DNA from 3 places in the Cryobacterium mannosilyticum genome. Region 1 is predicted to be linked to each of the others. Evidence: riboswitches for the same ligand, from Rfam matches in the RefSeq annotation. Region 1 holds a riboswitch; each other region holds the start of a gene.
What was found. Region 1 has a riboswitch for cyclic di-GMP ahead of E3O32_RS06325 (alpha/beta fold hydrolase). Riboswitches for the same ligand answer to the same signal wherever they lie in the genome.
Positions count from the first base shown of each region.

Region 2: linked by a shared signal. The riboswitch ahead of gtfA (sucrose phosphorylase) and the one ahead of E3O32_RS06325 (alpha/beta fold hydrolase) in region 1 are both predicted to bind cyclic di-GMP.
Region 3: linked by a shared signal. The riboswitch ahead of E3O32_RS09190 (GGDEF domain-containing protein) and the one ahead of E3O32_RS06325 (alpha/beta fold hydrolase) in region 1 are both predicted to bind cyclic di-GMP.

Region 1 covers NZ_SOFM01000016.1:89,988-97,851, forward strand. The annotation lists gene E3O32_RS06320 (sensor domain-containing diguanylate cyclase) at 1-1,338, opposite strand, end outside; gene E3O32_RS06325 (alpha/beta fold hydrolase) at 1,335-2,189, opposite strand; cyclic di-GMP riboswitch class I at 2,207-2,281, opposite strand; gene E3O32_RS06330 (DUF4232 domain-containing protein) at 2,788-3,990, shown strand; gene E3O32_RS06335 (LysM peptidoglycan-binding domain-containing protein) at 4,186-4,989, shown strand; gene E3O32_RS06340 (hypothetical protein) at 5,084-5,419, opposite strand; gene E3O32_RS06345 (DMT family transporter) at 6,296-7,348, opposite strand; gene E3O32_RS06350 (ArsR/SmtB family transcription factor) at 7,348-7,716, opposite strand.
Region 2 covers NZ_SOFM01000002.1:28,315-36,178, reverse strand. The annotation lists gene E3O32_RS00360 (TetR/AcrR family transcriptional regulator) at 1-598, opposite strand, end outside; gene E3O32_RS00355 (MBL fold metallo-hydrolase RNA specificity domain-containing protein) at 638-2,023, opposite strand; gene E3O32_RS17120 (hypothetical protein) at 2,156-2,311, opposite strand; gene E3O32_RS00350 (TetR/AcrR family transcriptional regulator) at 2,362-3,033, shown strand; gene E3O32_RS00345 (APC family permease) at 3,213-4,811, shown strand; cyclic di-GMP riboswitch class I at 4,985-5,057, shown strand; gene gtfA (sucrose phosphorylase) at 5,341-6,831, shown strand; gene E3O32_RS00335 (hypothetical protein) at 6,958-7,314, shown strand; gene E3O32_RS00330 (magnesium transporter CorA family protein) at 7,343-7,864, shown strand, end outside.
Region 3 covers NZ_SOFM01000025.1:32,385-40,248, reverse strand. The annotation lists gene E3O32_RS09200 (sugar ABC transporter ATP-binding protein) at 1-1,189, opposite strand, end outside; gene E3O32_RS09195 (LacI family DNA-binding transcriptional regulator) at 1,191-2,225, opposite strand; gene E3O32_RS09190 (GGDEF domain-containing protein) at 2,382-3,920, opposite strand; cyclic di-GMP riboswitch class I at 3,937-4,010, opposite strand; gene E3O32_RS09185 (SDR family oxidoreductase) at 4,214-5,050, opposite strand; gene E3O32_RS09180 (xylulokinase) at 5,206-6,651, opposite strand; gene E3O32_RS17250 (hypothetical protein) at 6,698-6,889, opposite strand; gene E3O32_RS09175 (hypothetical protein) at 6,966-7,586, shown strand; gene E3O32_RS09170 (2,3-bisphosphoglycerate-dependent phosphoglycerate mutase) at 7,780-7,864, shown strand, end outside.

The sequences.
Region 1 (7,864 bases):
GTCGGGAGGGATGTGATCCGGGACTCCGCCGAGATACAGGACGGCGCCGATACTCCCGGTGACCCGTTTCTGGCTGGCGCGCCCGGTGAGCGGCTCGCGGAGGGCGGCATGGAGTCGTTCGACGATACGGTCCACCTCTTCGGGTTTCACGTCCTCGCAGAGGACCACGAACTCGTCCCCACCGAGTCGCCCTACGAGGTCGCCGTGACGGACGACCGACGACAGTCTGGAGCCAATTTCGCTCAGCACGCTGTCACCGGTGGCATGTCCCAGCTCATCGTTAATGAGTTTGAAACCGTCCAGATCGATGAGGAGGAGTGCTATCGAACGGTGGTTGAGTCGTGAGAGGTTCACCGCGTCGCTGAGACGTTTTTGGATGAGGCGACGGGACGCAAGGCCCGTAAGCGGGTCGATTAGCGTTAGCCGTTCAAGTTGCTGGAGGAGATGGATGCGCGTCAGCGCCTGGGCGGACTGACGTGCGAGTGCTTCATACAGCCCGATGTCGTCCACTTCGAAGCTCCTTGAACGTGCGAAGGAACTGATCAGGACACCGAGTGGAGATGCTTCTTCCGACAACGGCACGGACACGAGCGTCTCCACCTGGGCGCTTCGCATCACTTCGGCGAGCCCTGATGGCTTGGTGATGGGATCAGCGCGCGAAAGAATCATCGTGCGTTCGGTGCGGGCCAGTACACCGGCTGGCCCGTCGCCGGACAGATCGAGCAGTCCCAGCGTCGGATTTCCCGATGCTAGGACCAGCTTCCCCTCAGCGCTCAGGAGGTACATCGAAACGTTAGTCGCAGCGAATGCCTCACGGGTGATCTTCGTCAGCTGATTCGCCAGCTCAATGTCGGTAGTGGCTCCGGTCAACACTCTCGATGCGTTCTGTAGCACCCTTATCCGAGTTTCCGACGCTTCCGCCTTGCGTTGGGAGGCGAGGAGCTCTCGCTCGTATTCCTGGCGTTCGCTGGCGTCGAAGACGGCCGTCCGGATGGTAACGGGTTCCCCATTTCCATCGGTGGTCACGGTGCTGTTGAGCATCATTGGCAGCGCGGTGCCGTTCGCGTGCCGGAACGACACCGCCACCGCTTTCACTTCACCTCGCAGGTGGAGCACCGGGAGATATCGAGTCTCGAACATCAACTGGCTGCCTGGTCGAAGGAACGAGACGAACGGCTGGCCGACGAGCTCTTTGCGCTGATACCCCGTCCACTTGAGCAGAGTCTTGTTGACTCGGATGATGATGCCGTCGATCGTTGTAGAGAGGTGCCCGCACGGAGCGTGCTCATAGAGGTCCTCGAATAGGCTCTCGACCCGCCGATCGCCCCCGTCACTCATTTCAGGTAGGCAAGAATGGCATCCGTTAGAGCGTCGGGTGCCGACAGGTTAGGGATGTGGCCGGTGGCTGCGAGAGTGACCAGGGTACTGCCTGCTATCTGTTGGTGAATGTAGCGCCCTACGGCGGCGGGAGCGACGATGTCGGCGGTGCATTGCAGGATCAGAGTCGGCGTGGTGACCAAGGGGAGGTCCTCCCGGTTGTCGGAAAGGAACGTGACACGCGCGAAATGGCGGGCGATCGTCGGGTCGGTGCTGCAGAAGTTCTCCGTCAGCTCATCTCCTAGCTCCGGTCGGTCCGGGTTGCCCATCATCAGTGGTGCCATGACCGACGACCAGCCGAAATAGTTCGAATCCAGATCATCCAACATCGCATTGATGTCCTCGACCTCAAATCCTCCCTCGTAGCCCGGCGCATTGATGTATCGAGGGGACGGGGTGATCAGGACGAGAGCGCCGAAGCGGGACGGGTCACGGTTCGCGGCGAGCACACCAATCATCGCGCTAACAGAGTGACCGACATACACCACGTCGGTCACGTCCAGCTCATCAAGGATCTCGAGCAGGTCGTCCGCGTACCCGAGCAACGAGTCGTACTTCCAGAAACTGTAGGCAGATGCATCGGAACTGCCTGCTCCAACATGGTCGAACACGATGACTTTGTAGTCCGCGAGAAAGGCCGGGGTGACAAATCGCCACGCGCTTTGGTTGCACCCGAAGCCGTGTGCGAACACGATCGCACGGCCGTTCGGGTTGCCACTCACCGTCACATTGTTGCGCCGCGAGGCTGCCGAGAGCTCTTGAACGGCAACAGTCGTCTCCTCGGGCGAGGGCGGCCCAGCTTCCATGAGCATGCGGGTGGTCCTTGCTGTTCGGTAGCCCGGCTTACAGCGTGTTTTCCGTGGCTTTGCGTACCCGGCTCGCGCCGGGTTTGCCTGCATGATGAGCAAACGCCCATACGTCGGCTGACTCTATCAGGGGACCCAACCACACGGACCGCGTTCGCTGCTCCCCGGTGTCGTTGTTTTTGCCCTGCCCTATCCGCCGCAGACGCCCTGATTACGACCTCTGCCGGAATCGAGGGCCGCCCCCTGCCCGACGACGGGAATAGGTCCTTAGACATCGCCGGCGGAAACGCTCTCCCCGGCACTTAGTCAAAAACGCGAAGTTGTTAGGTCCGCTATTCAATTGCGCGGCGACGCTGTCACTTTCTTATCGGGTAGGTGATTCGGTTAAGCAAACCTGTACCGCCACGCGCCGCCACGAGCACCGGGCAAATTTTGGCATGTCTCATACGCGCCTGTCAGCTTCGCACGGCACCTGATGGCGGAGCGGTGCGGCTCGGACGAAAGGGGAACCCTTAGCGGAACGGCTTGGATCGTTGGACCTTGTCTTGCCAATGTGCCCGTAACTGCGCGTGATGCCTGCCCGGCGGTGAAGTAGTCTCTGGGGATGACAAGGCCCGGCCACAGTACATTTCCCTGGATTCCGGCGTCCGTCGCCGCCGCGTGGTGGGTCGTGTGCGCCGGCGGATTCGGATTCCTGACCTGGTTCGCTCTGGTCCCCAACGCCTTCGTGAAGCACCTCCTGCCGGAAACGATCCCGCGCAGCGTCTGGTTCTGGTCCTGGCCGTGGATCGCTCTCGCTCCTCTTGCCTCGGCCGTCGTCGTCTTTGTGGTTTACCTGTTGCTGGCGCGCGTCATCGTCGACCGGATTGACGGGTCGCGCACAGCCCGGTTCTTCGCCCTGTGGTTCGTGGCGGTTCTGACCGGCTTCCTCGCCACCCTCCCGTGGGTGATCAGCGCGATCGTTGCGTCATTCCCGCCGTCCCGCGCCGCATTCGTGCTTGACCCGGCTGGTGAGTCCGTTCTCCTCAGTGGGTACTGGGGGATCGCCTGGGGGTGGTTGCCGGCTCTGTTCACCCTGCGCCGCGCCCAACCGGCCGACCCGGCCCACCCGGCTCAGCCGGGCGGGGATGCCGTCCCGGCGTCGGCCGCACCCGGCCCGTTGCGCACGCGCCCGCTCGCCGTTCTTGGCAGCATCGTCGTCGTCGCCGTGATTCTTTCCGGTTTGGCGGCCGGTACGGGGAGCCGGGCCGCACGGCTCGCTGCGGCGGCGGAGAACGCCCGCGCCAATGGGCACACCCTCGGCTCCCTGCCCGACCCGGATGTCCCGGTCACGCCGCCGCCCACCATCGCGCCCGCAGCGGCCGATCCCGCCGCCGACTGGTGCACGCCCGACCAGGCGGCGTTACTACTCGGAGACCCGGACGCGGCCATGGGGCACCGCACTCTGTCGATCCAGGCGATGAACTTCACCGACTCCCCGTGCACCCTTAGCGGCTACCCCGACCTCGCCTTCGCGGATGAGAACGGGTCGGCCCTCGACGTCACCCTCGTGCACGGCGGAACGTTCATGACCGTCGACGAGGGAGCCGATCCCATCGTGGTTCCAGCTGGCGGCTACGCCATCGCCCGGCTCGGCTGGGGCGCCATGGCCACAGCGGATGTCCCCACGACATACACGCTCTACGCGGCGCTCTACCCAGGCCTGGTTCGCGGTTCCTGGCCCAGCACCCTCGACATCGTCGCGGGCGGCGAAGTCTCCGTCACGGCCTGGTCACTGACAGACGCCGGCCCTGACCCGCAGCCTTGAACCGGAGCCCGTCGAGACCTGAGCGTCAAAACCTCGAGACTTTGAACGGTTGGTCTGAGCCTTCGCAGTGCCGATTCAGACAGAGCGATCGGTGCGTGCGGTAGCGACTTCGGACGGGCCAACTCGTCCGTCGGGCCCGCGGCTGGACCGGCGATGCGGCCGACTGCCATACTGGGCTCGGCGGGGAGGGACCTGATGCCACGACTGACGACATCCGTTCTGGGGAGCATCGCTCTGGTGCTCGGACTGGTGGCCTGCTCGCCCCCGACAACCGAGACTCCACCGGTCGACACGGCCGTCAACACTGATGCGTCGGCCCCACCCGACCGCGCGGCCGACGCCGTCATCCCTGACGGTGTCATCGGTACGGCCGAGCTCACGTCGCCCTCGGGGGACAACACCGTCTCCGGAACCGTCGTCGTCACGGCGGAAGGCGGCGGGTTCGAGGTCGCACTGAAGAACTTCCACTCGGACGTTCCCGGAGGCGTGCAACTTTTCTTCAGTCCCTGGTCGGAGACCACGACCTGCCTGGCCGACATGCACAGCTTCTCGTTCGGCAACCTCTCCACGGACGCCGATCAGCCCGGGCTGAGTATGGGCCCCATGGACTTCTCTGGGGGCGACCCCAGCTACTACCTGACCGCCGTCATCACCGCGAACCCCTCGGGCACGAACGATCCTGACGGCTGCGTGCTCACTCCCTGGGCGGTCGGCACGATCACCTGGGACGTGCCGGACACCCGCCCCGGGCTGCTCGCCGTCGATACCGGCGCCCGGTTCGGCGCCGGCGGCGCCACCGCCACAACCGATGGCGCCCCCAGCTCCTACCGTGCGGTCGCCGGCGACACGCTCAACGACATCGCAGATCGCTTCGGCATCACGGTCGATGACCTCGGCTTCCTCAACCCGCTCACCAGCCGCCAGCTCCAGGCCGGAGACGAGCTGAACCTCCGGGTGGCGCTGCGCGGCGGCGCCTCGGTCCCGCCGCCCTCGAGCTGAACGCCGTTCCAGGGCATGAACGGCAGCTGTCGCCCCATGGGGAACCCTCAGCGCGCCGGTGCCGCAGGTTAATCCCGGTGTCGAGCCGAGGGAGTCACTTATCGGGGTTGACGATCAGGAAGTCGCCGAGCTTCGTCCACCCGTCCGGGATGATGTCGTCGGCGACCACGACTCTGGCGCTGCCCGTCTCGGAGCTGCTAACCCACAAACGTGTTGCGTTGACATCTGATGCGCAGCTGGATGCTGCGCCGTCCGGCGGGTTGGAGATCACGAGGCAGTAGCCGGGTGCCCCGGAGGCCGGATCGATGTGCTTCGTGAGGAAGTAGCTGACGCCAGCGTGCTCGCCGACGAAACGGCTGGATTCGGGATCGCTCGTTGCGTCTTCGACCCCGGGCGGGAGCACGTCGTCCGGGCCGCTCTCGGCGGCCAAGAAGCCTCGGATCTGCGAGATCGAATCATCGGGTGCGCACCCGGTGAGGACCAGCGCCGCCGTGCAGATCAGTGCGCCCGCCCGAACCCTTAAACAAACCATTGCCCACGCTCCAGTCCTGTTGTCTCCTGACGGTACTGTGTCGCGGCACCAAAGATGATGACATCCACGGCCGGTTCTTGGCTCGCCTTGACCGGAGCCGCGTTCGATGAACGAAAGTCCGGGCCGCCAGCCAGCTGCGGAAGTTTCTCCGTCTGGGTCAGTACCCGAATCTGCTGAGGCGGTGCTGGTCGTTACGGTCGATACTCTTTCGGCGGCGGCGATGTTGGCAGGTCGCCGGGGGCAGCTCGGCCTCCGAAAGTCATGGTGGCGATCGAGGACAGCCCGGCACCGATGCCCTTGGCGAGGAAGGACAGGATCGCCCCCAGTACTTGCCATGGCCCAGTATGGCCTCGTGGCTGAGTCATGCGGTGCCCCGATCTCCAAGTGGTGTGCGTCTCGGCGTCGAGAGCATGCACGTTCGCGCAGCAACTTCACTGCGCGCATTTGTCACTCTACGAGGGTGACCAACGTGTATCCAATAGCCACAAGTACAAGATCGTCTTTGCGTCTCCCAAGTGCCACCGGCGCCGGCGCTGTTGAAGACATTCTGCCGTCACGCGTGGGCTCATCTGCTGTCCCGCAAGCCGGACGTTCACGGACACGGATTTCGCAGCCAGCCCTTCGAGTCTCCACGGCCCAGTTGGCGTGTCGCTTGGGAGCCCTTTGAGTCAGCTGAACTCGGGGCAGTCCCGGTTTCGCGACCAGATCTGACGTCAAGCTGGCGTGCACCCCATCTAGGCACGCTGACCCCCAGTTGAAACTTGATTTCGGTTTTCAGTGAGCGTGTCTGTGCTGGCTATCCGGGTAGTGCTCGTGGGTGTGGGTAATCGGTTCATGTGTGTGCAGGTGTTTGTGCCAGCCGTTCGCACCGACTTCTTGATCTGGCTCGTGGTCGTGCTGGTGGTGCTCGTCGTGGGTGTGCAGATGATCGTGGGTAGTCGCTTCATGAGTGTGCCCGTGCTCATGTCGCTCGGTCAGGTGCAGCCAAACACCGACGGCCATGAGAAGGCCAGCGACTATCACTGGCCAGCTGATTGCATCTCCGAGCGTGATTGCAAGTACTGCTCCGAAGAACGGAGCGATCGAGTAGTAGGCGCCGGCCCTGGCCGTCCCGAGGTGGCGCATGGCGACGATAAACAGGACCAGGCTGATGCCGTAGGCGAACAGACCGATTACCATCGCCGACGCGATGTTAAGGGTGCTGGGGATCTGTGCGCCGAGTAAAAAGGCGAGGATGAGGTTCACGGGTCCGGCAACCCCGCCTTTCACTGCGGCGAGCCAGATGGCGTCATTGAGTGCGATCTTGCGGGTGAGATTGTTATCCAGGCCCCAGCTGAGGCAGGCGCCGAGAACCGCCAAAGAGGGCCACGGGCTGCCGAAATTCGCGCCAGACGGGACGCTAAGAACGATTGCGCCTGCGACGATCGCGAGCATGCCAAGTGCGATACGGCGGTCGAAGTTCTCTTTGAACACGAACCACGCCAGGGCTGCGGTGAAGACCCCTTCTGCGTTTAGCAGCAGCGACGCCCCCGATGCCGGCATGTTCGACAGGCCGAGCATCAGCAGCACGGGGCCGGCGACCCCTCCGAAGAACACCGCTCCCACGAGGGGCAGCGTTTCGGGCCGCGTGATCCGCACCCGTGGGGCGCGGCGAATCAGCCGATACAAGCTCAACCCAAGCCCTGACCCGCAGTAGAGTAACCCGGCTAGCAACCATGGGCTGACGTTGTTCTCGAGCAACACTTTGGCTAAGGGTGTGCCGGCACCGAACAGAACCGCCGACACCAACACGGCCTGAACGCCGACGTTCTGGAACGCACGCAGCATCAGCCGACCGCCAACGGTGTCTGTGCCTGATGATGGGCGGGCGAGCTGGTCAGCGCGTGCTCGGCCTGGAAGATCGCATCGCTGACCAGGCGGCTCGCGTGCTCGTTGGCGAGCCGGTAAAACACTCGCGTTCCCTCCTGCCTAGTCGATACGATTCGCGCCAACCTGAGCTTCGCGAGGTGCTGGGACACAGCAGCTGAACTCTTGTCGACCTCTTCGGCCAGACTGTTCACGGACAACTCGCCATCCCGGAGAGCGAGAACGATCCTCACACGAGTGGCATCAGCAAGCATCGAGAAGATCTCCACTGCGAGTTCCACATAGGTGCTCTGAGGGTCACGACCGCAAAGCGGCTTATCTGCATCCATACGCAGATTCTTACATACCGTCCGGAAGCAATTCTCCGGCCGCACCTGAGCGCCCCAGATCCGGTGCCGGTCGCTCTAATGCCCCACCATCACGCGCCATCAGTGACAGCGGGGTCAGATTCGTGCAGACGAGCATGAAGATCCGTGC
Region 2 (7,864 bases), on a different contig from region 1:
CGGCCAGCTCGGCGGGCAGGGCGGCGGCGCGGGGGTCATCCGCCGTGGAGCGGATCAGCCGGCGCAGCTCGTAGTTGTGGGTGGCCGTGACCGCGGCCGCGAACCGGATGGCGGCCAGCGCCGGCACCGCCGGGGCGGAAGATCTGAGGTAGCTGGCGAACATCCGTTCGTACCGGATCACCATCACGGTCTCCCGGTCATGCAGTACGGGGGTCTCCCGCACGACCAGGTCCCTGATCCGCACGACCTCCAGACGCTCCCGGAACCGTTCGAAGACCATGGTCGCCGCCTCGCACACGGCCAGCCACGGGTCGGCGTGCGGCAACTCGAAATGGCGCGCGATCTGTTCGAGCAGCTCGTCGTGGTCGGCGAAGATCACGTCGTCCTTCGAGCGGAACTGCCGGAAGAACGTGCTGCGCGAGACCCCGGCCGCCTCGGCGATCTCGGTGGCGCTGGTGGCCTCATAGCCGCGCTCGCGGAACAGCCGCACGGCGACGTCGGCGACCTCGACCCTGGTCAGCGCTCGCTGGCGTGCGGGCGGTGACTCCTCGCGTGCGGATTCACCGCTCGCGGACTCGGTGCTCGGGGGAACGGTCATGGTCTGCCGAAATTATCACGGAATCCCCGGCGGTCGGGCTCAGCGGGGAGCGGCCGGATCGATCCGCTCGAGGTGTTCGGGCACCCGCACGTTCCAGCCGAGTTCGTGCTTGATCCGCAACCGCAGGGTGTCGGAGGATGCCGGCTCGCCGTGGGTGAGGTAGGTCATCGCGGGGGCGGCCGGGGCGGCACGCATCCACTCGATGATCTCGTCGGAGTCGGCGTGGGCGGACAGGCTCCCGATCTCCACGACCTCGGCGGTGATCGGCACGTCCCGGCCGAAGATGCGCAGCGTGTCGTCACCGCGGAGGAGGGCGGCGCCGCGGGTGCCGCCGGCCTGGAAACCGGTGAGGATGATGGCGTTGCGCGGGTCAGATCCGAACGCCAAGAGGTGGTGGAGCACCCGGCCGCCGGTGAGCATCCCGCTGGCGGAGACGATGATCATCGGGCCGCCGCGCAGGTTGAGCAGCTTGGACTCGTCGACGGTCCGCACCATCCGGGCAAGGTCGTACATGCTGCGGTACTCGGCGTCGGTCAGGCGGTGCTCGCCCTGGTGGCGTTGGTAGATCTCGGCGGCGTCGACCGCCATCGGGCTGTTCAGGTAGACCGGGATCGCCGGGATCTCGCCGCGGTCGCGCAACCGGGAGAGGTGCAGCAGCACGGTCTCGGACCGGCCGACCGCGAAGGCGGGGATCACGATGACGCCGCCGCGCCCCGCGACCCGGCGGATCACCTCGCCCAGTTCGGCCTCGGGATCGGCCGGGTCGTGCGTGCGGTCCCCGTAGGTCGACTCCGCCACGAGCACGTCGACGGCCTCCAGCGCACGCGGCGGGTTCATCAACGGGTCGTTTGCCCGGCCGAGGTCGCCGGTGAAGTGCAGGGTCGACTCACCGACCGAGAGCCGGATCTGGGCCGCCCCGAGGATGTGGCCGGCCGGAATGAAGGTGGCCCGGATGCCGCCGCCGAGGTCGATCTCCTGGTCGAAGTTCCGGGGCCGGAACGATTCGAGGCTGGTCACGGCATCCTCCGCCGTGTAGAGAGGACGTGGGTTCTCGTGCCGCGACGACTTGCGCTTGCGGGCGAAGTTCGCCTCCTCCTCGAGGAGGTAGCCGCTGTCGGGCAGCAGCAGCGAACAGAGTTCCGCCGTCCCCTTCGTCGTGTAGACCGGTCCGTCGAAGCCGTCTCGCACGAGCGCGGGGAGGTAGCCGGTGTGGTCGAGGTGCGCGTGCGTGAGCAGCACGGCGTCAAGGGACTCCGGTGCCACCGGGAAGGCGAGCCGGTTGCGGTCGCGCAGCAGCTTGTAACCCTGGAACAGGCCGCAATCGATGAGGATGCGGCGACCGGCCGATTCGACCAGGAACCTCGAGCCGGTGACCGAGTCGGTTGCGCCGAGGAACTGGAGCCGGGAATCTGACCGTGCCGTCATGGTGATCACCCAATAGAGATCGACGAAACTCCGGCACGACTGCACCATCTCGGCCGGTTCGCCCGCCTTCCGGGGAGGCAATCGGCCGAACCACCGGCTCATTCCTCACGGTAATTTTGATGCCGGTCCGTGTCAAGGGTTCGCGGGAACCACGGGCCGCTCCGGCTCCGAGAGGTCGGCGGCGGCGGTCGAGCGCAGCACAGCCTCGACCTGACGCACTGCGGTTTCTGACCGCCGGTCGTGCTCGGCATTGCTCTCTGCGGCATCCGCGAAATGACGACCGGTCATTTCGGATGGTCTACTCTGGCCATCTCACGCTCTTCGAGAGGAGCCGCCGGATGACCGCCGACGCCAGCGCCGCGCCACGCCGCGCCGGGCGCCCCCTGGAGATGGTGTTGTCGCGCACCCGGATCACCGCCGCCGCGCTCGCGCTGATCACGACCGAGGGCTACGGCGGCTTCACCATGTCGAGCCTGGCGAGGACCCTGAAGGTCGCTCCCTCCGCGCTGTACAACCATGTCTCCTCCAAGCAGGAGGTGCTGCAGTGGCTGGAAGACCACGTGATGACCATGGTCGACGTGAGCGGGTTCGGCTCAGAGCCCTGGGATGACGCCATGCGCCGCTGGGCGTGGTCTTACCGGGACGTGTTCGCCCGGCACTCTCCCCTGGTTCCGCTGGTGGCCGTGCTGCCGGTGACGGGCGCCCCGGAGACCCTGAAGATGTACGAGACCGTTGCCGTGGGGCTGGCCGGTGCCGGCGTGCCAGTGGAGACGATCATCCCGGCCATCGTCGCCGTCGAGTCGTTCATCTTCGGCTCCGCCCTCGACGCCAACGCGCCGGCCGACATTTTCGACACCGGCGAGCTGGCCGACTCGAGCCCGACGTTCACCGCGGCCGTCCTCGGCCAGGATCGGAGCACCGGGGAGCGCCCCGCCGACGTGGCCTTCCGGTTCGGGCTCGAGGCGCTGCTCGCGGCTGTCCCTGCCACCAGGCCGGGGCCTGACGCCTGAGGACGGTGCAAACATCCGGAATGTTATCTTTTTCTTTCGGATTCGCTTGCATTCCTCTGCCGCCCGGCTCAAACTAAACGAACCCAATTCATTTAGTCGGCGGCGCGACGCCATCCCTCCCCTCGCGCCCGCCGTCCCCACCCACACATCGTCAGTGAAGACGCATGAAAGGGATCACCATGACCGACCTCTCGACCCGGCCAGCCCCGGCCTCCCCCACCGGCGACCACCAGCCGCACGTGCACAGCAACCAGCTGCACGACGCGGCCGGATCCACCCACGGCATCACCAGGAAGGGCCTCAAGGGCGGCCAGCTCGGCCTCCTCGCCGTCGTCGTCATGGGCGTGTCCTCGGTCGCCCCGGCGTACAGCCTGACCAGTTCCCTCGGCGCCACCGTGAGCGAGGTCGGATTCCAGGTGCCGGCGATCTTCATCGTCGCCTTCATCCCGATGATCCTGGTCGCCCTGGCCTACCGCGAGCTCAACGCCGACTCCCCCGACAGTGGCACGTCGTTCACCTGGACCACCAAGGCGTTCGGACCGTTCGTCGGCTGGATGGGCGGTTGGGGCATGCTCGCCGCCAACATCATCGTGCTCTCCAGCCTGGCCGGCGTCGCGGTCAGTTTCTTCTACGTCTTCCTCGGCGAAGTCTTCGGCAATCCCGGCCTGGCCGCGCTGGCCGACAACACCGCCGTGAACATCGCCACCTGCCTGGCCTTCGTCGCTCTCGCCGTCTGGGTCAGCTACCGCGGCCTGCACGCCACCAAGCTCGTGCAGTACAGCCTCGTCGGCTTCCAGCTGGTGGTCCTGGGCATCTTCACCGTGACGGCCCTCATCGGCGCCGGCTCCGCCGCGTCGACGACGGCGATCCCGTTCGACTGGGCGTGGTTCGACCCGACCAGGGTGGAGAGCTTCAGCCAGTTCGCCGCCGGGATCTCGCTGGCGATCTTCGTGTACTGGGGCTGGGACGTCTGCCTCACCATGAACGAGGAGACCAAGGGCGGCCAGAAGACGGCCGGCAAGGCAGGAACCCTCACCGCCCTCGTGGTGCTCGGCCTCTACCTCGCCCTCATCGTCGCGACCATGATGGTCTCCGGTGTCGGCGTCGACGGCATCGGCCTGAGCAACCCCGACAACCAGGGCAATATCTTCGCCGCCATCGCGTCGCCGATCATGGGACCGCTCGCCGTGCTGATGTCGCTGGCCGTGCTCGCCAGCTCGGCCTCCTCCCTGCAGTCCACGATGACCTCCCCCGCGCGCACGCTGCTGGCGATGGCGCACTACAACGCTCTCCCGCCGAAATTCGCCACCATCAGCAAGCGGTTCGGCTCGCCGGGCTACGCCACGATCGCCGCGGGTGCCATCGCCGGCGGGTTCTACGCGGTCATGACGGTCATCAGCGTCAACGTGCTCAATGACACGATCATGTCGCTGGGCCTGATGATCTGCTTCTACTACGCCCTGACCTCGTTCGCCTGCGTCTGGTATTTCCGGCAGAGCCTGTTCAGCAGCATCCGGAACTTCGTGATGCGCCTGCTCGTGCCGGGGCTCGGCGGGCTGATTCTCACCGTGGTCTTCGTGCAGACCGCGGTGAGCAGCTGGAGCCCCGACTTCGGCAGCGGCTCTGAGCTCTTCGGGATCGGACTCGTCTTCGTGATCGGCGTCGGTCTCCTGCTGCTCGGCGGCGCGGTGATGGGCCTGACCTATTGGCGCCAGCCGAGCTTCTTCCGCGGCGAGACCCTGCGTAAGGACACGCCCGCACTGGTGGTCCCCGAGTAGGGGCAGGCCGTTATCCGCCGCGACATCCACCGCTGACAACCGCCGCTCCGGCCCCGCCGTGCTGGTCGACACCCGACCAGCACGGCGGGGCCCTTGCCGTTCCGCCGCCATCCGGCGATACTGCCTCCGAGGCCTGCTGATCTTCCCATGCCGGCCGGGCGGTTTCTCACCGCCAATCGCACGGGCACACCCGTCGCAAGGCGGGGTCGCAAAGGCACGGGACCCTGGGTCAGCCGGCCTACCGATTGGATAGGACTGGCACAGCATGAGTTTTCCCTTCCCAGAATCCAACGTTCGAAACGGGCGGGCGGCTCCCCCGGTTCAGACGGATCCCTCACACGAGTCCGCCCCGGAGGCCGCCGGCGCCGGGATCTCCTGGTTCGGCTCGTCGCCGGCCGTCGCGGTGCCGCGCAAATTGCGCTGACCTTCCGCGTGCCGTAACTTCTGAACCGGTGCCGCGATTCCTTCACGGGTCGCGGACTGCCGCCGCGTCGCCGACCGGTGTGCCGCCGGAATGCCGGGAGCCAGAATGTCCGCTGTTGAGCTGCTCGTCTACGCCGATCGACTGGGCGGCACCGTCCCCGAGTTGCAGGCCGTGCTCGACGGGCCGCTGCGCGCGTTCTCGAGCGTGCACGTGCTCCCGTTCTACATTCCCTTCGACGGCGCGGATGCCGGGTTCGACCCCGTAGACCACGCGTCTGTCGACCCTCGCCTCGGCACCTGGGACGAGATGCGGTCGCTCGCCCGCACCCGCGGACTCACCGCGGACCTCATCGTCAACCACGTGTCGTCCTCCTCGGCGGAATTCGTCGACTGGCTGGACCGTGGCGACGCCTCGGAATTCGCCGGGATGTTCCTCACCTTCGACACCGTATTCCCGAACGGCGGCACTGAGCGGGAGATCACCGCGTTCTACCGTCCCCGCCCCGGCCTGCCGTTCACGGCCTACCAGGGTGCCGACGGCAGCCGCCACCTCGTCTGGACGACCTTCATGCCCACCCAGGTGGACCTGGACGTGAACCACCCGGCCGCGCGCAGTTACCTGCGGCGGGTGCTCCGCGCCCTCGCCGACGGGGGCGTCAGCACCGTGCGGCTCGACGCGGTCGGCTACGCCGTCAAGACCCCGGGCACCGACAGTTTCATGACGCCGGAGACTCTCGAGTTCACCAAGGTCGTCGTCGCCCTGGCCCACGAGGCCCAGGTCGACGTGCTGGTCGAGGTGCACGCGCACTACAGCCAGCAGCTCGCGATCGCCCCGCTCGTGGACTGGGTCTACGACTTCGCGCTCGCCCCGCTTCTGCTGCACTCCCTCGGCACCGGCACCGTCGACCGCCTCGCGCGCTGGTTCGAGATCCGGCCGGAGAACGCCATCACCGTGCTCGACACCCACGACGGCATCGGAATCATCGACGCCGGCCCGAACGGGGACCGTCCCGGGTTGATCAGCCAGGACGAGATGGCCGCCATCTTCGCCCGCGCCGCCGTGGCCACGCACGGCCACTCCTCGATCGCCTCCGTGGTGCCGGAGTGGTTCACCCTCCCGCACCAGATCAACGCGACCTTCTTCAGCACGCTCGCCGGCGAGACGGCGCCCTACCTCCTCGCCCGCGCCGTGCAGCACTTCCTTCCCGGCCGCCCGCAGGTCTACTACGTCGGCCTGCTCGGCGGACTCGACGACACCAGCCTCTTCGCCGAGACCGGGAACGGCCGCGACGTGAACCGGCACCGTTACCCGGCCGACGAGGTCAGCCAGGCCCTGGGCACCGAGGTCACCCAGGCCCAGCTCGGGCTCGCCCGGCTGCGCACCGGGCATCCGGCGTTCGACGGCGAATTCAGCTGGGCGACCCCCGTCGAGGACCAACTGCGGCTGCTCTGGTCGAACGGGGACGCCCGCGCGGAACTGACCGTGCGCACCACGCTCGGTGCGCCGAGCTTCCGGATCGAGCTGGCGGATGCCGGCCGCGAACAGGTGATCGACACCCCCGCCGGCCTCGCCTACTGGGAACGAATCGGCCTGTGACCTGAGCATTCCCCGCTTTCGGGTGTCCTCATTCCTGCCGACAGCGGAATCGGTGCGGCCGCGCTACGTTGGCCGCATCGACCTGGGTTTGATCCATCGAAGACGGTCGCGGGGGAAGGCAATTCCATGAAGAGAGTCTCGTACTGCGGAAAATCGTTCCTCACCACCGACGGCGCAGCGGACGCGCTGCTGCAACTGGCGGTGGCCCTGCCGGTCTGCAACAGCTCCGAGCTCCTGGAGCTGCCGGCGCTCACCGACGACGGCCACACCATGCTGGTGCAACTGGTCGTCGGCCCGACCAGTGAATTCCTCAGCGTGCCGGAGAAGACCCGGGCCAAGGATCCGGACACCGCCGACGCCGTCGCCTACCTGCGCGAGCGCACCCGGGTGCTGACCACCCGCGCCGAACCGGCCTACGCATACGCCTATGCCGACGCCGGCACACAGTCCAATAACGGCTGGGACGACCTGTACGGGCTCTGAGCCGGGCGATAGCTGGTTGACTGAGGAGGTGCAGACACCTCGAACCCGCTGTTACCGTGATGGCCTCCTCGTCGGTGAGGACTTTTCGCTCGCCGACGTGTCCGAGCACCTCGAGGCAGCCGACTCGGTGGTGTGGGTCGACCTTGACGATCCGGGCGAGGACGAGCTCGCCCTCCTCGCAGAGGAGCTGGGGCTGCACGAACTCGCGGTCGAAGACGCGCTCAGCCTCGGCCAGCGACCCAAGCTCGACCGCTATCCCGACCACCTCTTCCTCTCCGCCTACTCCGCCGCCCTCGACCCGGCCACCTCGCGGGTGACCACGCACGAGATCGCAGCGTTCATCACCGACCGCGCCCTCGTGACCGTGCACCGGAACGGCCGGTTCGGCGTGGACGCGGTCGTCGCCCGGTGGGACTCCTCCCCCGACCTCGCGAAGAACGGGGTCGCGTTCCTGGTGCACGGGCTGCTCGACTACCTCGTCGACGGCTACTTCGAGGCGGTCGAGGCCCTCGACGACGAGATCGAGGAGCTGGAGAGCCAGCTTTTCGTT
Region 3 (7,864 bases), on a different contig from region 1:
CGATGGTGTGCATCCGGATGCGCAGTTTCGTCGCGACCGCCTGCGCCCGGCTGCGCTGGCCGGCGAAGTCGGCCAGGCCGAGCCGGGCGGTGGAGGCGAGGGTGGCGTAGCCGAGGTTGTCGTTGACCGAGGCGCCCGTCACGAGGCCCTGCCCCTTGCGGTCCTCGGGGACGTGCCCGATGCCGGCCTTGATCGCCGCCTGGATGTTGCCCTTGGGCAGCGCCTGGCCGCGCACGGTGACGGTGCCGGAGTCGTAGTGGTCGGCGCCGGCGATGGCGCGGATCAGCTCGGTGCGGCCCGCTCCGACCAGGCCGGCGATGCCGAGCACCTCGCCGGCGCGCACGGTGAAGGTGATGTCGGAGAACCGCCCGGTCGAGCTTAGGTGCTCGACGGCAAGGATCTCGGCCGGCTGGGTCTCGGCCGGCTGGGTCTCGGCGCCGGTGTTGCGGGGGTACTGGTCCTCGATGCTCCGGCCGACCATCAGCTTGACGAGTTCGTCCTCCGGGGTGGAGGCCGGCACCTCGGCGACGAACTCGCCGTCGCGGAGCACGGTCACGGTGTCGCCGACCTCGGCGATCTCGTCGAGGTGGTGGCTGATGAAGAGCATCCCGACGCCGCGGCTGCGCAGGTCGGCCATCACGGCGAACAGGCTCTCGGTCTCGTGCCGGGTCAGTGCCGCGGTCGGCTCGTCCAGGATGAGGATGCGGGCATTGATGCTGAGCGCCTTGGCGATCTCGACGAGCTGCTGCCGGGCGATGCCGAGCTCGCCGACCAGGGTGTCGACGTCGATGTCGAGGCCGATCAGGTTGAGGGCGGCGCGCGCCCGGTTGCGGAGGGCGCTGCGGTCGACCATGCCGTGCCTGGTCGGCATCCGCCCCAGCATCACGTTCTCGGCGATGCTCATGGTGGGCACCAGATTGAGTTCCTGGTGGATGGTGGCGATGCCGAGCTCTTCGGCGGCGCGGGTGGTCGGCAGTGTGACGGTCTTGCCGTCGACGACGATCCGGCCGGCATCGGGCTGGTAGACGCCGGCCATCATCTTGATCAGGGTCGACTTGCCGGCGCCGTTCTCACCGAGCAGCACCTGCACCTTGCCGGCGTAGACGCTCACGGTGACGTCCTTGATGACCGTGACCGGGCCGAACGTCTTGCCCACGTTCTGCAGGGTGACGAGTGGTTGTTGGCTCATTTCAGTTCGTCCTTAGGCTGGGCCCGGATGCGGGTGAGGTGGGGGTAGACGACGAGGCGCGCACGATCAGTTCGCTGGGCAGCACCACCGACTCCGGCTTTCCGCCGTCGATGACCTGGAGCAGCATGTCCACGGCGATCCGGCCCATCTCCTCGACGCTGTGCGAGATCACGCTCAGCGCGGGGTTGAGCAGGGCGAACCATTCGATGTCGTCGAAGGCGATCAGCGCGATGTCGGCGCCGATCCGGCGGCCGAGCTTGTGCAGGATGGCGATCGCCCCGACGGCCATCAGGCTGTCGGCGGCGAGCAGGGCCGTCGGCGGCTCGCGCAGCTGGAGTAGGGCGTGCACGCCGGCCGAGCCGCTGGCCGCCTGATAGTCGCCGAAGTAGACGAGTTCGGGATCCTGGCTGAGTCCGGCGGCGGCGATCGCCCGGGTGAACGCGGCGAACCGGTCCCGGCCGGTGGAGGTGGCCTGCGGCCCGGAGATGTAGCCGATCCGAGTGTGCCCGGCCGCCGCGAGATGGTGGACGGCCTGCCGGATGCCGGCCTCACTGTCGGTGGTCACGCTCGGGATGTCGAGGCCGTCCACGGTGCGGTCGACGAAGACGGTGGGGATCTCCCGGGTGATGAGCGAACGGATGCTGCCGCTGCCGTCGCCGAGGGGGGCCACGATGATGCCGTCCACCCGGCGGGAGATCAGCGTGTCGAGGTAGCGGTCCTGCTGTTCCTTGCGCTCATTGGCGTTGCCGAGCAGGGTGACGTAGCCGGCGGCCAGGGCGGCCTGCTCCACCGTGTGGGCCAGGTCGGCGAAGAAGGGGTTGCGCACGTCCGAGACGAGCAGGCCGATCGAGTCCGACCGGGTCGAGCGCAGGGCGCGGGCCTGGGCGTTGGGCCGGTAGTCGAGTTCCGTGACGGCCGCGGCGACCCGCGCCCGGGAGTCCGGTGAGGTGGCCGGGTTGCCGGAGAGCACCCGCGAGGCCGTGGCCACGGAGACGCCGGCGAGCGCCGCCACGTCCTTGATCGTGATCGCAACCATCGGGTGTCACCTCGTCGTGTTATATGGAATCGTTTCCATGGAAACGATTCCATACTACGACGCTGAGTGAGCATCCGTCAACCTCGTCCTGTCGGGGCCGGCGGAGCGGGCCCCGCGCCCCGCTCCGGGCACCGCGGTCGGGTCCGCGGCGCCGAGTCAGGCGTGGACGGTGTGGTACCGATCCGCGGTCAGGAGGCCGGGGGTGAATGGCTCGACCCGGCCCTTTCCCTTCGCCTTGGCGGCGTACATCGCCACGTCGGCCTGGTGCACAAGCTCTTCGATGCCGACTCCGGCGGCGGGCGTCGCGATGCCGATGCTGGCGCCGACCCGCATCGACTCGGCGCCGACCAGGAACGGTTCTGCCACGGCGTCGACGATTCGCTGGGCGATCTCGGTGGCCTCGGCCAGGCCGGTGCCGTGCAGGAGCACCGCGAATTCGTCTCCGCCGAGCCGCGCGCAGACGTCGGTCGGGCGCACCGAGGCGCGCAGCCTGGCGGCGACCTCGACCAGCACGATGTCGCCGGCCCGGTGCCCGAGCTCGTCGTTCACGTCCTTGAAGTCGTCCAGGTCGAGGAAGAGCACCTGCAACCCGGCCGGATCGTCGCCGCCGGCCAGGCCGGCGGAGAGTCCAGCGAGCAGCGAGGCGCGGTTGTGCAGGCCGGTCAGCGAGTCGGTGCGGGCCTGCGCCGAGAGCTCCTCGTGCGCGTGGCTGTTGCGGATGGCGAGCGCGACCTGGCCGGCCAGGCCCCGCACGGAGAGGATCGCCTCGGCGGGGATCCTGCCCGGCGCGCCGACCAGCAGCCAGCTCCGCTCGTCCCGCCCCTCGAATTCGAGGCACTCCCACATCAGCGGCTCGCCGACCGCGGCGTTCAGCGGCGCGGGGTCGAGGATGCGGGCGACGGATGTCCCGGGCCGGGTGAACAGGACCTCGCCGGGGAGCCGGCCGGGGACGTTCCGGAAGTTGCCGGCCGTGCCCGCGACCCGCAGGGTGCGCCCGTCCGGTGCGAGCAGGACGAGCCGGAGCCCGGGAGTCGCCGCGCAGAACTCGGCCGAGGCCGACCAGCCCAGGGCCAGGATCGCGGCCGTGCTGGTGGCGCCGAGCAGCTGGGAGCCGGTCGCGGCGAGCACGCGGTCGCGCCCCATGCTCTGCTCCCGGGCGGCGAGGGACTTGCCCAGCTGGCGGGCGATCAGCACGGTGAAGAACATGGTGGGGAGAACGCCGAGGAACGCGCCGAAGTCGGTCCCGATCCTGTCCTCCCGCAGCAGCGGCCACACCGCGTAGAGCGAGCCGAGGGCCGCGGCGAACAGGCTGACCCGCAGCAGGGCCTGCGCGCCGGAGCCGTACAGCGACCGGAACCAGAGGGCGCCGAACATGACCATGACCACGGCCGACGCCTTCGGCGACGCCAGGGCGAATGCCATCATCGCCAGCGCGTCGATCAGGTCGACGCCCAGGGGGATGCGCCGGCGCACGAAGCCGGTGGTGAGCGAGGAGACGAGCACGGCACCGCCGGCGAGGCCCAGGGCCAGCAGCCCGCCGCGCGCCGTGAGCAGCACCCCGGGGAGGGCCAGGACCACGGAGACGACGGCCAGCCAGAGGAAGAGCCAGCGGGCGCCATCCGCAATGCCCGTGGGCCGCGTGAAGATTCCCGACCCACCCGTGCGGACGGCGGGGCCGTCGGTCACTGTGTTCATCGATCTGGTTCCTGTTCCCGGTGGGCCGGCTGACCATGAGGCCCCGTGCCTTTGCGACCCCGCCTCGCGACGGGTGTGCCTTTCCTCCGGCCGACGGTTGTGAGCTCGTCCGGGGGCGCACCTTCAACGTAGGCGAAGACCACCCCGTTGTCCTCATAAATGAGGACCCCAGTTCGGGGCACGCCGGCGCCGGCGCGTTGTTGGTGCGTTGCGGAAAAAGCACCCTCCCGCGCCACGAAGGTGCATTGTCCGCATCTCAGCGGGCGGGCGACGGATGCGGCGGGGCGGGCAGGTCAGCGTCGGCCGGTGAAGGCGTCCATCGACCGGTACACGCCGAAGACCCGGCCGGCGACCAGGTCCCACGTCGGCAGGGGGAGCAGGCCCCGCACCGCGCTGGACAGGCCGACCGTCCACGGCATCAGGAGCCTCGGACGGCCCGCGAGCATGGCCCGCCACACCCGGTCGACGACATGCTCGGGCGTCATCAGCGGGGTGAACAGGGGGCCGCGGGCACCCTCGAACATGCCGGTGGAGATGTAACTCGGGCAGACAGTGGTGACCTTCACCTGGCCGTGGCCCTGCTGGGTGAGCTCGAGGCGGAGGGAGTCGCTCCAGCCGATCAGCGCGGCCTTCGACGCGGCGTAGACGCTCATCCGGGGAGTGGATAGCATCCCCGCGGCCGACGCGATGTTGACGATGCGCGATTCGCGGCCGGTTCCCTCGATCATCGCGGGCAGGAACTCACGCGTGATGTACATGGGGGCGAGGGCGTTGACCTGCATGGTCGGCCGGGTGTCGTCGCCGTTGTCATGTTCCCAGAAGTAGGAGCCGCGCACGATGCCGGCATTGTTGATGACGATGTCGGGGTTGCCGACCTCCATCCGCACCCGCTGGGCCGCCTGGGCGATCGCTCCCAGGTCGGCGATGTCGACGACGTACGGCGCCACCTGGCTGCGGCCATCCGAACGTTCGTTCAGGATGGCGGCGGTGACCGCCAGCGCCGCGGGGTCGCGGTCCCAGAGGATCACGGCCTTGGCTCCCTCGGCCACCGCCCGCTCGGCGTAGAGGCGGCCCATGCCCATGGCTGCGCCGGTGATCAGCACGCGGGCTCCGGATACGGTTCGAGTCATTGCTCCATCATCCCAAGACTTTCCCTGCGGACCACCCGCCACCCCGCCACCCCGCCACCCGCCACCCCGCCACCCCGCCGAGATCTGCCATTCCGGTCGAGGTCGACCGGCACGCCGGTCGGTCTGGACCGAAAAGGTCGATCACGGCGAGAGGATCACTCCAGGCTCCGCCGCACGGCATCCGCCCAGAGTGCGGCCCGCTCCTCAATCTGGGCGGCGGAGCCCGGCCGCGGATCGGCCACGTGCCGCCGCGCCGGGGCCAGTGGCCCGGCGATCCCGGCCCGGTCCACCTGCCCGACGGCCAGTCCGGCGACGAGCGCCGCCCCGCGAGCGGATGCCCCCGGCACCTCCACGGCGGCCAGCCCCCGGCCGAGGTGGTCGGCCAGCATCCCGCGCCAGGGCGGCGAGGTCGTGCCGCCGCCGGCGAGCCAGAGGTCGCCGCCGGACCGCGCGCCGAGCGCCGTGTGCGCCGTGCGCAGCGCGAGCGCCACCCCCTCGAGCGCCGCCAGGGCCAGGTCGGACCGGTCATGGCCGAGGTCGAGCCCCACCCAGGCGCCGCGCAGGTCCGGACGGAGGTAGGGCGTGCGCTCCCCGACCAGGTGCGGCAGGAAGAGCGGTGCGCCCGGGCCGATCGACCGGCCGGCGAGGTGGTAGAACTCCGGCCACTCGTAGCCGAGCACGCGGCGCACCCAGTCCAGCGCGAGCCCGCCGCCGAGGATCGCCGCCATCCGGTACCAGCCGGTCTCCGCCGCGAAGCAGTGGATGCCCCGCTCGGCCGCCGGGGCGGGCGCGGCCACCGGGGTGACGAACTGGCCGCCCGTGCCGAGGGTCAGCTGCACGGCGCCGGGAGTCACGAGCCCGCTGCCGAGCATCGCGGCGGCCGCGTCGGCGAGGCCGTGCGCCACCGGGATACCCGCCCGCAGGCCGAGGTCGGCCGCGGCATCCGCTGTCAGCGGCCCGGCGATCTCGGCGGCCTCGTTGATCGGCGGGAGCAGCCCCGGGTCGATGCCCAGGCCGGCGGCGAGGCCGGTCAGCCACGCCCGGCCGGTCAGGTCGTAGAGCAGGGTCGCGGAGGCATCGGTGTGCTCGGTCGCCGCGATGCCGGTGAGGCGCAGCCGGAGGTAGTCCTTGGGCTGCAGGGCGACGACTGCCGCCCGTAGCGTGGCCGGCTCATGCCGGGCGAGCCAGCCGAGGAGCACGCCGGCCATTCCGGGGCTGAACGGGTTGCCGAGCCGCTCGAGCACCGTGGGGGCCAGCCGGGCCCAGTCGGGCTGGAGTCCTGCAGCCCGGGTGTCCGCCCAGGTGATCGCGGGCCGCACCGGCGCGCCGCGCCCGTCGACGAGCACGAGTCCGTGCATCTGGCCGGACAGTCCGACGGCGCCGACGTCACGGTCGGCAGCCGCCGTCACCTCCCGCACGGCCGCGCAGACGGCCGCCCACCAGGCGTCGGGGCTCGTTTCGGCCCAGCCGGGGTGCGGCGCGTCGAGCGGGTACGCCGCCTGGGCGCCGGCCAGCCGCCGCCCGTCCGCATCGAAGAGCGCGACCTTGACCGAGCTGGTGCCCAGGTCGATGCCGAGCAGGGTCTCCTCACCACCGCGCACGCTGCCTCCTGGTCTGCGCGAAAGCGCGTCGACGGACGATCGAATGCTACGCCGGGTGCCCGGCCGGGCGCTGGGCCAGGCGGGCACCCGGGCGCTGGGCCAGGCGGGCACCCGGGCGCTGGGCCAGGCGGGCACCCGGGCGCTCGGCCGGCTGGGAGAAGAAGCCCAGCCCGCGCCCAGCCTCGCCTGCCAGTCTTGCCGACACCGACACCGACAACGACACCGGCACTGCCGCCACCGGCACTGCCACCCACGTCGACGTCGGCCCCGATGCGGCGCCCGCCAGTCATCCCGACAGCCAGAAGGAGCACACCATGGGATTCCTCGACCGCCTCCTCGGCCGCGACGAGCCGGAGCGCTCACCCGCCCGCCCGGCCGCACCGAAACGCACCGACGATGAGATCGCCGTCGAACGCTACGAGTACCTGCTGCGCACGGCCCCGCCCGAAACGATCGAGCAGGTGCACACCGAGGCGTTCAGCAAACTCACCGAGGAGCAGCGCGACCTGCTCTTCCGCCGGCTGAGCGAGAACGCCGACGCCGCCGAGCGACCCGCGAACGCCGAACCGGCCACGCTCGCTCAGGCCGCCACCCGCCAGGAGCTCCGGCAGCCCGGCACCCTCGCCCGCAGCTTCGGCGGTCAGGGCCAGGGCGGGCTCGGCTTCGGCGGCATGGTCGGCAGCACCATCCTCGGCACGGTCGCCGGCTATGTGATCGGGTCCGCCCTGGTGAGCGCGTTCCTGCCGGGCGATTCCGGGGGCACGGATGCCGGTGGCGACTCCTCGGGCGACTCCGGCTCGGATGCCGGCGCCGACAGCTCCGGCGCCGACACGGCCTCCTCCGGTGGGGACTTCGGCGGCGACTCGGGCGGCGGTTTCGGCGGCGGGGACTTCGGCGGGGGCGACTTCGGGGGCGGGGACTTCGGCGGGTTCTGACCGCTCCCCGGCCGGCGCGCACCCGCTGCGAGCGCGCACCCGGGTGCCGGCGCGCACCCGCTGCCAGCGGGACCGTGAGCCCGAAACCGTGAGCCTTAACCGGTAGCCTGAAACCGAACAACGGCCCAGGACGGCCGCGGCTGCCGGGAGACCGGCCCGCGGGCATCCGCGACGGAGAACAGGCTGGTGACCCGTGCGAGACGCCGGCATCCTGGTCCTGCTCCGTCACGGCGAGAGCACCGCGAATGCGGCCGGACTGTTCACGGGTGTTCTGGATG